One region of the Streptomyces sp. NPDC048650 genome, then DNA from elsewhere that is predicted to be linked to it. Evidence: riboswitches for the same ligand, from Rfam matches in the RefSeq annotation. Region 1 holds a riboswitch; the other holds the start of a gene.

What was found. Region 1 has a riboswitch for cobalamin ahead of thiI (tRNA uracil 4-sulfurtransferase ThiI). Riboswitches for the same ligand answer to the same signal wherever they lie in the genome.
Region 2: it holds a riboswitch for cobalamin, as region 1 does, so the genes downstream of both, ACGFML_RS12260 (HoxN/HupN/NixA family nickel/cobalt transporter) here and thiI (tRNA uracil 4-sulfurtransferase ThiI) in region 1, are expected to answer to the same signal.

Annotation. Positions count from the first base shown of each region.
Region 1 is NZ_JBICVM010000013.1:67,698-74,414, forward strand. It holds gene ACGFML_RS29810 (FG-GAP-like repeat-containing protein) at 1-384, opposite strand, end outside; gene ACGFML_RS29815 (DUF3662 domain-containing protein) at 443-850, shown strand; gene ACGFML_RS29820 (hypothetical protein) at 1,101-1,343, shown strand; gene ACGFML_RS29825 (hypothetical protein) at 1,625-2,089, opposite strand; gene ACGFML_RS29830 (hypothetical protein) at 2,613-3,479, shown strand; gene ACGFML_RS29835 (hypothetical protein) at 3,716-3,994, opposite strand; partial or broken gene ACGFML_RS29840 (SRPBCC domain-containing protein) at 4,006-4,203, shown strand; cobalamin riboswitch at 4,317-4,535, shown strand; gene thiI (tRNA uracil 4-sulfurtransferase ThiI) at 4,686-6,020, shown strand; gene cobF (precorrin-6A synthase (deacetylating)) at 6,017-6,717, shown strand, end outside.
Region 2 is NZ_JBICVM010000003.1:647,913-654,629, reverse strand. It holds gene ACGFML_RS12275 (hypothetical protein) at 1-140, opposite strand, end outside; gene ACGFML_RS12270 (MarR family winged helix-turn-helix transcriptional regulator) at 240-767, shown strand; gene ACGFML_RS12265 (alpha/beta fold hydrolase) at 834-1,682, shown strand; cobalamin riboswitch at 1,728-1,942, shown strand; gene ACGFML_RS12260 (HoxN/HupN/NixA family nickel/cobalt transporter) at 1,973-3,082, shown strand; gene ACGFML_RS12255 (VOC family protein) at 3,176-3,676, opposite strand; gene ACGFML_RS12250 (DoxX family protein) at 3,754-4,305, opposite strand; gene ACGFML_RS12245 (hypothetical protein) at 4,916-5,116, shown strand; gene ACGFML_RS12240 (hypothetical protein) at 5,561-5,728, opposite strand; gene ACGFML_RS12235 (hypothetical protein) at 6,002-6,367, shown strand.

The DNA of each region.
Region 1 (6,717 bases):
CTTCTCCGCGACCCCCGGCACACCCGGGGCATTCTGGGTCAGAATCTGGCTGCCGGTACCGGTGACGCCGGACGCGGTGCCGTGCAGCAGCGCGACCGAGCCCACGTCGGTGAGGCCACTGAAGTCCTCACCGCTGATGCCGAGCGCGACCTCCGCGCGGCCGTCGCCGGTCACATCGGCGACCGCGACGCAGGAGCCGAGCCGGTCACCGTCCTCCTGGGCGCCGTAGAACCCGGGCAGGCTCTGGTCGAAGGTCTGGGTGCGGGTGGCGGAGGGGCCGGTGGGCGTGCCGTAGGCGACCGTGACCTTGCCGGTGTCCTCGTCGTCGCCGGCCACCACATCGCCGTATCCGTCGCCGTCCACGTCACCCACGCCGACCGGCACTGCCGCTCCACTCGGCGACCCGGCGGTTGGCCGACCGCGGCACGGGCACACGCACCCCATGGGCTTTCTGAGGCGGATGGAACGCGTGGTGGAGGAGTGCGAGAGCACGCTGCTGGCCAAGATCTTCCCGACCGAACCGGTCGAGCTGTTCGACGATCTACGGGACGAGTGCGACGACCATGCGATCGTCTGCAGCCCCGACCGTGTCCTTGTGCCCAATGACTACACCGTCGAGCTCGCACGAGTGGTGCACGACAAACTGGCCGAGGAAAGCGGGCAAGTGGGACGGCAACTGACCGATGTGCTGGCCCGCCACGCCGCCGAGCGCGGCTACGAATGGGCCGGCCCGCTCACCGTCCATGTCACCACCGCAGACGTGCCCAACGGCCGGTACCGCATATCGAGCGCGGCCCTCGCCCACGTCCCGGCCGCCGCCTCCGGCCCGTCCTCGTCACACGTGCGGTAACCCCGCGGCTGCGCGATCCCACGCGACCGTCGACCGTGTCACTGCCGGCGGGCATGGAACGGACGGGTTCGACCGGGCGCGGAGTCGGCGGGCCGGTCCGCGTCCGCTCTGTCCAAACGGCTCACCACGCGCAGCGCACGGGGCCGTGTCGAGGTGGCGAAGGGCCACCAGGGAAACCCGGGCATGCCGCAACGGTGCTCGGGTACGGGGCCAGGACACCGACGTAGCGATGAAGGAGGAAGCTCAACTGATGTCCCGCCGTGACACGTCGAGCGACGACAGCACTCCGATACCCCATGACCTGCCGAGCCACCAGGCTGATGCCGCCGGTCGGGTCCCGGATCCGTGGGACCCGGAACTGTCGGAGGGCGAGACCGAGGGGCCCGACAAAACGGTCCCCGACACCGATCAGGCCGGCACCGGTCGGACCGGCGTCCCCAAGGCCGCCGGCGTTCGCGCCGACCAGCCCGTCCCGCATGAGCCGGTCGACTGACGTCGCCCGTCCGGGATGCGCGGGCCGTTTTCGTTCGCCGCGCTGATCGCGGGCGGCGAACGAACTCGGCCGGCCGAGGGCCTGTGTGGACGGCTCCTCCGCTCCTCCGCGCACGCGAAGAAAAGGGAAGAACAGGGGTGCCGACACCGGTCCGTCGCCCTCCGGCCGGCGCACGACGGACACCACGGCACCACTCGGTCCGCGACGGACCCGGCATCCCGCTTCCGGCCTGCTCGACCCACCGGGCGCATCCACCGGCGGCACCCCCGCGAACCCCTGATTCAGCCGCTACACAGAGCACCTGTCGTGGGAGGTGTCCCGTCGAGGTACCAACGGCTGTTGTTCACCTTCAGCGTCCAAGAGGTACAGACCGCGCCGTGGTTGCCACGTCCTCTGACGACGAGGTAGCGATCGCTGTCCAGCTTCTCCACCACCGGTCGGAGTCCGTGTGCGTTCGCGGCCTTGAGTTGGACAAAGTAGTTATCCGCATACTTTTCGGCAACGCTGTCGTGCGTGAAAAGCCGCTGCAGGCGACCTGCATCCTGCTCCTGAACGGCCGTGCGGAACGCGTCGCGCAGCGCGGCGGGCGACGACGATCCCTTGGACGGTGCGTCGGCGCCCGCCTTCTCCGACGGTTCGTTGGCTATGGACACACAGAGAAACGCCACCCAGCCGAAGAACAGCGCCGCCGCGCCATATTGAGCCCAACGCAGGCCCTTCGTCTTCTTGCCCTTGGGCCCGGTCACTTGCTTCCTCCTTGCGGCACGCATGCCGAACGGCACGCGGATTCAGTACGCGCCCCATCCGAGTGGGGCAACATGGGGCAACAAAAGACTAGCTACTGTCCGTGCCGTCCCCTGAGCGTCTCTCCCCCGGAGTCGACGCGCGGTGGGGGGCGCCACGAACAGCACCCCCGCCGCCGGATACACCTCCAGGCCGTCGACCGTCGAAGCCCACCCCACTCCGGCAACGGCCCGCCACACACCCCACACCCCACACATCTGAAGTCCGGCGTAGAGGCGTGACATGCCTGCAATCGGGCGGCGACTGGGGCAGGGGCGCCATCGAGCCCCGTCCCCCATCCCGGCATTCAGGATGACATGTCCGGAGCGCTCCGGACGCCGGCAATGAATCTGCACGGAAGCATCACAAGCCCTACGCGATGCCTTCGGCAGGTGCCGTTAGCGTGACTGACCGCTCGATCCCGCGTGCGAACGCGAACAGGTCTCCGGCGTCCCTGGCGACGCAGCAAGCACAGAAAGATCGCAGATGGACTACTGCTCGTCGTGCCGCCGGAATCTCAATGGCGCCCTCGTGTGCCCGGGATGCGGGGATTACGCCCCGGACATCGCGCCGCCTTCCCACCGCCGCGCACCGGCCGCCACCGCGGCGACCTGGGAGGCATGGCCGGCCGAGGCGGCCCCCGCACCGCGGGCCTTCGATGCCCCGCCTGCCGCGAACGACGGCATATCCGACGCGACGCCGCCCGAGGGCTCGGGCGCCGGTTCCACCACCGGCTTCGAAGCCGCCGCCCCCACCGGGCAGGGCCGGGCGGCGCGGCGTCGGCAGCTGGCGCGCTGGAAGAAGCACCGTCGTCGGGCTGCGGCCGCAACGGCCTTCGCCCTCGCCGGGGGCGCGTTGACCGTTGCCCTGCTACCCGACAAGCCGTCCAGCAGCCACGCACAGGCGGCCGGGTCGCCGGACCCGGAGCGCTCTGCCGCGTCCCGGACGGCCACCCCCTCCTCGCCGTCGGAACGGCCGGACTCCCGCGCGTCGCGGCACATCGGCACCCGCCCGTCCAGGGAGACCGGGCACCAACCCACCGTCGACGCCGCATCTCCCACTGCCACACCGGTCCGGCACCAGCAATCCCCAGCGGCCGGCCACCCCTTCACGCACCCGAGCACGCCGCCGCACACTGCGTCCACGCCGGCCAGGACCACGCACACCGATACCGCGCCCACCCACGACACCGCAGCAGCAGCACCGAAGGCCACCCCGTCCGCTTCCGCCGAACCGTCCGACACCGCCACGTCGCCGGCCGGCCAGCAGCAGCCGACGGCGCAGCCCACCCCCTCGGCCGACCCGGCAGCGCCGACGCAGGTATGCGTACTGGGCGTGGTCTGCCTCGGCTGACGGCGCTCCGCCGCTCGTGCCCTCGCAGGGGGCGCCGACCCAGCACCGGCACGCCCGGCACGAGCTCTCCGTACGCCCGATCCGGCGCAGCTCGCGACGACTTGCGCCGGGGCCACGCAGGGCGGGTTCCCGGTCAGGTCCGTGAGCTGCGCGAAGCGGGCACCTGCGCAAGCGCACGGCAGTCGCCGGCGCTTCCTCAGGTCCGCACGGTGATACCCGGGCGACGCCTTCCCGTCTCAAGGGCGCCAGCGGGGGTCCTGGTCGTCCGGGGTGTCGGGGCTCCCGAAGTGGAAGGGAACCGAGAGGTGGGCGGCCAGGGCCCTGCCGGCCCTGTCGGCGGCTGCCGCCGAGGGGTGAACCGGGCCCTCACCCTCGCGTGTTCCGAGGTACCGCACGGCCGTGTCCCGGTAGATGGTGGCCATCGGCTGCTCTCCCGAGGGGTCGGCGGTGACGGCCGGCACGTTCACGAACCAGTCGTGGACAGTATCGCCATCCCACACCGCCTCGATCGCCACGATGCGGCCGGGATACCTCCGCCGCCAACACCGCCGACTGGACGATCACCTGGACGCTGGAGCCGGAAGGTCGCGGAACTCGCCTCTTCCTCGTCCACGAGGGGTTCGACCCGGACGACCCGGCCCAGATGATGGCCCGCAAGCTCATCGGCAGCGGCTGGCGCACACACGTCATGGACGCGCTCCGGAACGTGCTCGGGCGGCTGTAGCCGTACAGGTCACACGCCTCGATCAGGGTATCCCGTGACCCTGCACGCGCGACGCCGTGAGAGCGGCCGCTGCCCACTACCCGCCTCGTTCACGGACCGTGCGCCGCTTTGTCTACCCTGGACCCGCAGCTGGTTCGCCCCGCCCGCCAGACGGGGTGTCGTAAGAGGGAATCCGGTGGGAGTCCGGAACTGCCTCGCAGCGGTGAGTGGGAACGACCGCCGTCACCAAGCACTGGGTACAGGTGTGACCCGGGAAGCGACGGTCAGTAGGTGTCCCGTCCTTCGGGATGTGCCCACGAGTCCGAAGACCTGCCACTGCTCGTGCGGGGTGCGATCGCCACGCACGTATTCCTTGCGACCCGGTAGCGGGACCGCTGAGCGAGTGGTGCGACTCACCCCTCCGCGCCCCTGGCGCGGGCGGTCCCGCACCCCGAACGGAGGCCCGACACCGGTCCTCACGACGACTCGCGAAGGAGAGTTTCGTGCCCGGCGAACCGAGCATTCCCTCCGTCCCCTCCCCCAGAACGCCCCACCCGAGCGGGACCTGTGTCCTGCTCAAGCATGGTGAGGTCTTCCTCAAGGGCCGCAACCGGCACCTGTTCACCGAGCGGCTGCACGACAACCTCCGCCGCGCCCTGCGGGGCGTCGGCGGCTCCACGTGGATCAAGGACGGCCAGAACGTCACCGTGCTCGGCGGCGAGGTCTCGCAGGATGTCCTGGTGGAGCGCGCCCGCCGGGTGATCGGGTTCAACTCGGTGGAGCCCGCCGTGCGCGTCCCGAGCACCGTGGCGGACATCACGAAGACGGCCGTGGACGCGCTCGCCGCCGTTCGCGCCGAGCGGCCCGGCATCAGTTTCGCCGTGCGGGTCAAGCGCCGGGACAAGAGCTTCGAGATGACCTCGTCGCAATTCGAGCGCTTCCTCGGGGCGCGCGTCCGGGAGGCCCTGGGCCCTGTGCCGGTCAACCTCTCCAGCCCGGACGTACGGGTCTCGGTCGAGGTCGATCACAAGGAGAGCTATGTCTCCTGGACCCGTCATCCGGGGCCGGGCGGACTGCCCGTCGGCTCCAGCGGACGCGCCCTGGTGCTGCTCTCCGGCGGGTACGACTCGCCGGTGGCGGCCTACCGGGCGATGCGCCGTGGACTGCGCTGCGACTTCGTCCACTTCACCGGCGCTCCGTTCACGAACGCCGCGTCCGTCTACAAGGCTTACGCCCTCGCCCGTGAACTCAACCGCTACCAGCCCGGGGGGCGGCTGCACGTCATCGCCCTCGGCCACGCGCAGAAGCAACTGGCCATCGCGGGTGCCGGCAGGCTTCAGGTCGTCGCGCAGCGACGGCTGATGGTCCGCGCCGCTTCCGCATTGGCGGGCCGGACCCGAGCGGAGGCCCTGGTGACCGGTGACAGTCTGGGGCAGGTGGCCAGCCAGACCCTGGCGAACATGGCCGCCGTCGACGAGGCCGCCACCCTGCCGGTGCTGCGGCCGCTGGTCGGCTGGGAGAAGCAGGAGATCATCGACGAGGCCCGGTCCATCGGCACCGCGGAGATCTCCGTGCTGCCGGACGAGGACTGCTGCAAGCTCCTCGCCCCGCCCCGCGTCGCCCTCCGGGCCGGGCTGACGCACCTTCACTCGGTGGAGAAGCGACTCGACCTGGACGACCTGGTGAACGGTCTGCTGCGTGACGTCCAGATCATGTACCCGGGAGAGACCGGCGGGGAGGGGGAGGCCGAAGCGGACGGCCCGGACGGGGGCCCCACGCCCAGCCGCCCCGTTCCGGCCGCGTGTGCGACGGCGCCGTCCGGGACGGTGTCCTCATGACCGGAGACGGCCGGCGGCGGATCTTGGTGATCGGGATCGGCGCAGGGGATCCCGATCATGTGACGCTGGCCGCCGTCCGGGCCATGCGGGACTGCGAGGTGTTCTTCCTCCTGGACAAGGGCGCACAGGCATCCGAGCTGACCCGGCTGCGCAGGAATCTGGTGGCCGAGCACGCCGGTCCCGGGCACCGGGTGGTCGAGGCCGCGGACCCGCGCCGCGATCGCTCCCCCGCGAGCCCGGCCGGCTATCAGGCGCAGGTCGTCGACTGGCGCCACCGCCGCGCCGCCCTGTACGAGCGCCTCATCCGGGACGAGCTGGCGCCGGGCGGGACCGGCGCCTTCCTGGTGTGGGGTGACCCCGCTCTCTACGACAGCACGATCGACACGCTGGAAGAGGTCGTCGGCCGCGGTGCGGTGTCCTTCACCTACGACGTGATTCCCGGGGTGAGCAGCCTCTCGGTGCTGGCCGCCCGGCACCGTACGACACTGACCCGGCTCGGCCGCCCGGTCCGGATCGCACCCGGTCGGCACGTTGCCGGGTCCGGGCTCGCCGAGGGCGAGGACGTCGCCGTGATGCTCGATGTCGGTGCGGCACTCACCGTCCACCAGGAGGAGGGCTGGTGGGTGTACTGGGGCGCCTACGTCGGCACACCCGAGGAGCTGCTCGTCTCCGGACCGTTGGCCGAAGTCGCCGACCG
Region 2 (6,717 bases), on a different contig from region 1:
GCCGTCCGGGTCTCCCGCGCGGTGCGCCCCTCGTCGTCGACGAGCCCCGAGGGCCGGGCCAACAGGCCCGGCAGCGCCGTCACCGCCAGGCCGTACACCGCGGTGGCCGCTCCCACCGCGCGCAGCAAACGCACCGTCATCCGCCGCCCGCCTCCTTCCTCGTCGCCCCCGTCACCTCACCAACAGCCTTCCGCACGGACACCCTTCCCAAACGACATCTCCAGTGTCATCATGACATCATGAGTGTCGTTGAGTCGGGCGCCGGCGACGAGTCGGCCCCCACCGAAGAGCTGCTGTACGACGTCATACGGCGCCTGTGGCCCCTGCACCGCACGATCGTGCGCGCGGTGGAGCGGGAGCTGGAGGGCACGGGCATGACCGCCGGCGAGCACGCGCTGCTCGACGCGCTGCGCAGCCAAGGCCCGCGGACGGTGCCGCAGTTGGCCCGCTCACTGGGCCTCGACCGACAACCGGTACAGCGCTGGGTGAACCACGCTTCGGAGCTGGGCCTGGTCGTGACGGCACCCAACCCCGCACACCGCCGCTCCTCGCTGATCCGACTCACCGCCGAGGGCGGTGAGGTGATGCGCGGAATCCAGGAGTCCGAGGCCGGCGAACTCCGCCGCGGACTGACCGACCTGTCCGCGGACGACATCTCGACGACGCTGCGCGTACTCGACCGACTCGGCGAGGAATTCCGGCACCTGGCGGACGGCTCGCACGTTGCCCCAGAGGATCTCGACAACAAGGACAACCAACCCGAATAACCCCACCGGCCCACGCCGGGGACGGCCCGCTCCCCGTCCCCGCCCACACAAGGAAGTGCACGCAGCATGACCCACCCGTACAGCGCCTGGACCGAACTCGACAACGGCACCGTGCCGGTCAGGGATGGCGAGCTGTTCTACGAGACGGCCGGCGAGGGCCCGGCGGTGGTGCTGCTGCACGGCGGTGTGCTCGACCAGCGCATGTGGGACGAGCAGTTCTCCTGGCTGGTGGGCTCCGGCCACCGCGTGATCCGGTACGACTCCCGCGGCCACGGCCTGTCCTCCACCGTGGCCGGGGACTGGGCCAACCACGACGATCTCTGCGCCCTCCTCGACGCCCTGGATGTGCCGAGCGCCGTCCTCGTCGGCCTTTCGCACGGCGCCCGGGTGGCCCTCGACACCGCCGTCGCCCACCCCGAGCGGGTCGGCGCCCTGGCGCTCGCCTCCCCCGGGATCAGCGGCCGCGCCTTCACCGACCCGTTCATCCTGGAGCACATCGGCGCACAGGTGGCGGCGATCGGCGCACCGGACGGCATGGAGCGGTATGTCGAGCACTTCCTGCGGATGTGGGTGGACGGCCCGCACCGCGGACCGTCCGATGTCCATCCCGGGCTGCGCGAGCGGATGCGCGCCTCGGCCGCGGCGACGGTCGAGGTCCACGCCGACGGCATGGGTGCCGGTATGCCGGTCGAAGTCGGCGCCGCCGGCCGGCTGTCCGAGATACGGGTGCCGACGATCGTGTTCGACGGTGACCTCGACAGCACGGACATCGCCGCCAACGCCCACGCGATCACCCTCGCCGTCCCCGGCGCCCGCCGGATCCGGATACCGGCCGCCGCCCACATGGTCAACCTGGAGAACACCGTGCTCTTCGACCGCGAACTGCGGGCCTTCCTGTCGGCCTTGCCGCGCTGAGGGTCCGGCCGCCAAGGGGCCGTCGGTGACGTTCGGGGTCGGCGGTTAGAGTGGCTGTGCCGTGGTGTTCGGGAAGACCGGTGACGGACCTTGTGGTCCCAGACCGGAGCGGCCCTCGCCACTGTGATCGGGAAGTCTCCGTTCCTTCCGTACGCGCGTGAGCGCATACGGCGCCACTGACCGCAGCCCGCGGCCGGGAAGGCGGGAGCGGATGCGTGCACCCGTAAGCCAGGAGACCGGCCACGGCATCTCACGAACTGATCCACGAGGTGCTGGAGCGTGACCGACGGATGGCCCTGTCCACCGATACCCCGACGACCCCTGCCCCCGCCGCGTTCCGCTGGCGCCGGCAGGACACCGTCCGCACGGCGGGCCTGATCGCCGTCATAGCCGGGCTGCACGTCGTCGCCTTCGGCGTGCTCTTCCTTCTCGTGGTCCCGCACCGCTACACCGTGGGGAGCCAGGTCTTCGGCGTGGGGCTCGGCATCACCGCCTACACCCTCGGCATGCGGCACGCCTTCGACGCGGACCACATCGCGGCCATCGACAACACCACCCGCAAGCTGATGGCCGACGGCAAGCGGCCGGTCTCGGTGGGCTTCTGGTTCGCCCTCGGCCACTCCAGCGTGGTCGTCGCGATGGCCGCCCTGGTCGCGGGCGGCGCCCAGCTCGCGGGCACCCTGCTCAACGATCGGTCCCGCACCCACCAGATCCTGGGCACCGTGGGCACCACGGTGTCCGGAAGCTTCCTCTACCTCATCGCCGCCCTCAACCTCATCGCGCTGGCCGGGATCTGGCGGGTCTTCCGCGGTCTGCGCGAGGGCCGCTTCGACGAGGCCGAGCTGGAGCAGCGGCTCGATTCGCGCGGCTTCATGAATCGCGTCCTGGGCCGGTTCACCCGCTCCATCTCCCGCCCGGGCCAGATGTTCCCGCTGGGCTTCCTCTTCGGGCTCGGGTTCGACACGGCGACCGAGGTCACGCTGATGGTGATGGCGGGCAGCGGCGCCGCGGCCGGTCTGCCCTGGTACGCCGTGCTGTGCCTGCCGCTGCTGTTCGCCGCCGGAATGAGCCTCTTCGACACCCTGGACGGCACCTTCATGAACTTCGCCTACCAGTGGGCGTTCTCCAACCCGGTGCGCAAGGTCTACTACAACCTCACCATCACCGGCCTGTCCATCGCCGTCGCCTTCCTCATCGGCACGATCGAGCTGGTCACCGTCCTGCACGACAAACTCGGCCTCAACGACGCGGTGACCGGCTGGATTTCCGGCCTCGACCTCGACAACGTCGGCTTCATCATCGTCGGCCTGTTCGTGCTGGTGTGGGCGGCGGCACTGGCGTACTGGCGGCTGGCCGGGGTCGAGAAGCGCTGGGCAACGCGGGCAACGTCGGGCTCCTGACCCCCGGGCAACGCCCGGGCGGCGTCGGGCTCCTGACGCCCGGCCGGTGAACCGGCACACAGGGCCCGTCCACCGCTTCTGCCGTACCGCCCGTCAGGTGGCCGAGCCGGCGGCCGCACCGGTCATCAGGTCGGGCCCCCAGCGCTCGAGCTCCGCCGCGAGATCGAGCGGCCGCAGCCGGTGCGTCTCGTCCGGGCCCGGCCAATCCTCCCGCGGCACCCGCCACATCACCTCGAACTCGTTGCCGTCCGGGTCCTTGGCGTACAGGGACTTGGAGACGAGGTGGTCCGTGGCACCTACCAGGGCGCCGCGGGCCGCGAGCCGGGCCTCGGTCGCGGCGAGTTCGCCGAGCGTGCCGACCTCCCACGCCAGGTGGTAGAGCCCGGCCCGGCCCGACTCCGGACCCGGTGCGTCAGCGCCCACCGCGAACAGCCCCAGATCGTGGTCATTGAGCGAATCCGGCGCGCTGAGGAACGCGGCGCGCCCGGGTATCTCGACATCCAGCGTGAGGCCGAGGGCCTCGGTGTAAAAGGCGACGGAGCGCGCCACATCGCGGATGTAGAGCACCGCGTGATTGAGACGTCGTACGGACACAGCCCTCTCCCATTTCTTCCGCCGCAACGCCCCCAGGGCGCCACGGTCCTGCTGTCTCTACGGATCCCCGCCGTGCGCTAGGCACGGACCAGCAGCACGCCCCCTGCGGCCACGACGGCGAGCACCAGCGCGATCACACCGTGGGTGAGCCGGTGCGCCCGCAGCACGGGCAGCAGGCGGTCGGCGGCACAGCGTCCGGGCCCCGCCAGCGCCAGCGCAACCGCGCCGGCCGTCAGCAGCAGCTCGTACTCCACACCCTTCGGCGCGAAGAAGCCCCCGCCCCACTTCACGGCGAGCGCGTTGATCATCGTGCCCACGACCGCCGCGGCAGCGAGCGGCGTGAGAAGCCCCAGCACCAGGCCCAGCCCGCCGAGCATTTCGCTCGCCCCCGCCACCAGCGCCATCGTCTTCCCCGACGGATAACCGCTCATCTCGAAGAACTTCCCGGTCCCCGCCAGCCCGCCACCGCCGAACCAGCCGAACAGCTTCTGGGCCCCATGGGCGGCCATGGTCAGTCCGAGCACGACCCGCAGGACGAACAGGCCGGTGTCGTAGCCGTGGGGGGACGCGGCATGGCGCGTGTCCACACCGAGCCGGGGAATCTGGACAGTGCTGAGGGGGGATGTCATGGCGAACGCTCTTCCGGTGTCGAGGGCGATGCTATTTACTTGAAAGTTCAAGTCACTCACTACGACGATACACAGCACCCCCACCACGAACAACCACCATCCGGCCGACCGCCCCCTCGGCGGCCACCGCCCGGTCCCCGCCGACCCCCCAGCCTCTCCGCAACCTGCGGCGACCCCCTCCCTGCCCCCCTCACCGCCGAGACAACGTTCATGCACCAAAGCCGCATACGCGGACCGCTTCGCTCACCGGTGCCGGACGACGGCCGCAGCCACAGTCGCCCTGAACTGCCGCCACACTCATCCATCGGGCGCGTTCCGACGGGGCGCGCCGGCGACGGCGACATCAGCCTCGGCCGTCGCTGGCTGCGGCACGAGGCTGGCTGACGCAGGTGTCGCAGGTGTCGGTGGGCGGAGCGAAGCCTGTGTGACCGAGGAGCACCCGGATTGGCGTCACGGAGAGTCCAACTGCGCCTTCGGGTCGAGCTGATCGCCGTAGCCGGCTGCCGTCCATACATGGTGGCGGAAGTGCTCCGGCGTCACGATCCCCGGCCATGGGTGCCCTGAGGCATGCTGAGCAGCTGAACTCCTCCCTCGCCCCTTGGAGAGCAGCGTGGACCTGAGCGCCACCGGCGAACCCGTCGTCGTGCACGAGGGCACCCAGGTCGATGTCGGCGTTCACCTTAAGATGGAGCGCGAAGGGGACCTCGGCGGGAACGAGTTCGACGCCGATGCAGGTGCTGATCCCTGGCAGGGCCAAACGGAGATGATCCGGCACAACCTTTGTCGACTACGTCTCGTTGAATCGGCATGATGACATCACGGAGCCTTGTTCCCGCTGCCGTTCTAGTGGCCGCTGTATGTGGTAGCTCAGCACCGGCCCACGCAACCACCGTCATTGGGTTCGGAAATGCAATTTTCAACAACACCTGCATTAACTCCTCCGGAGGCGCTGCTGCAGGGCACGTTGACGCGGCTTCCGCAACTGTTGGGGGGAACGGCTTGAGGTTGCCCATCAGTGCGCCCGGCAATGGCTGCGGTGACGCGGGCCCGGAAGCAGTCAACAACTTCATGGGCAGTGACAACTGAACCTAGGGTCAGGTGCCGCCCTCGGCCCGTACGCGGGTAGGGGGCGGTTCGGTCGGCATGGTTAGCCGAGTTCCCAGCCGACCTCGTCGCCGAAGGTATTCGACGACTTGACCTTGAGGGGCTTCGTCGCGAGTCGACGCTGCGAGTCGAAGTGTGGATTTCCTTCGCCTCATTGATGCACTCCGCCCGGCTCTTGGGCCGGCCGCGACGTCGAGAGGAACTCGCCGTGGCCCGACGCGTACTGAGTGTCGACGATCCGGCACCGGTCCGGCTCGACGTCGATCCGGCTGAGGTCGCTTTTCTCCTGGCTCAGGATGACGGTGGTTGTCCCGGCCACTTAGTGATCATTTCAGAATGAGGTCCGGAGTCCCCTCAAGCAGATGAGACTGCAGGCGAGTTGGAGCAGGCCGAGGTGGAGGTCGGCGCGAGCTGGTGGCCATGTCTCCAGCCTCCCGCCAGTCCACACCGGCCGCAGCCCGGACCGCTGTGCGCCGGGCGGGTGATCGCCTGCCAGAGGTCACCGGGTGAGGTATCCGGCGCGGCCGCGCGCTCGACACTTGATCCGAACGCGTGAGCGCATTATCGAAGCATGGCCACTACGAATCAGACTATGGCCACTACGAAGCAGACTTTCGACTTCCCTCAGGATTTGCCGGACGCCCAGCTGGAGCTGCACCGCCTCCAGGCCGAGCTGGCGGTCGTCTACAAGCGGTTGCCGTGGTCGGTCGAGCCGCTGCCGGGATGGACCCGCACGAAGGAGAACGGCCGCGCCTTCGCCAGCAGCCGACCCGACTTCCCTGGCTGGACCGACGAGGAGAAGGGGCTGGTCGAGGACCTGCGCGCGCCGCTGACCCTCGTCACCGTGGTGTTCACGCACCCGTTCCGGGCCGCCTGCGGCGACGCCGTCACGGCTCGCTCCGCCCTCAAGCGTGCCCATGAGCACGAGGCCGAGGCGGCGGACTCCGCCGCCGCATAGCCGATGGGTGACCTGCATGAACGCCCACCCGGGGCAACTCCGAAGGCGGAAGTTCTCCTCCCCGACGGGCAGCGCCTGACCTCCGCGGTGACCCGCCGGCGCCGGGACCGATCCGGCGTGTGGTGGTACGACCTCCAGTACGACGTACCCGACCGCATCGACGACCGGCGCCGCCGTCCGAGCCTGGGCATGCGGACCATCGAGATCTGCGTCCCCCACCCCTGAGCAGGGTCGATGGGCGGATGGCAGCTGCGCAGGCGACTCAGCCGATGTAGGGCGCGGTCCGGGAGGCGCTTAGGCCGTGGGTGATACGCAGTCGCATCGAGGGATGCATATCGAGGCTGTCGAGG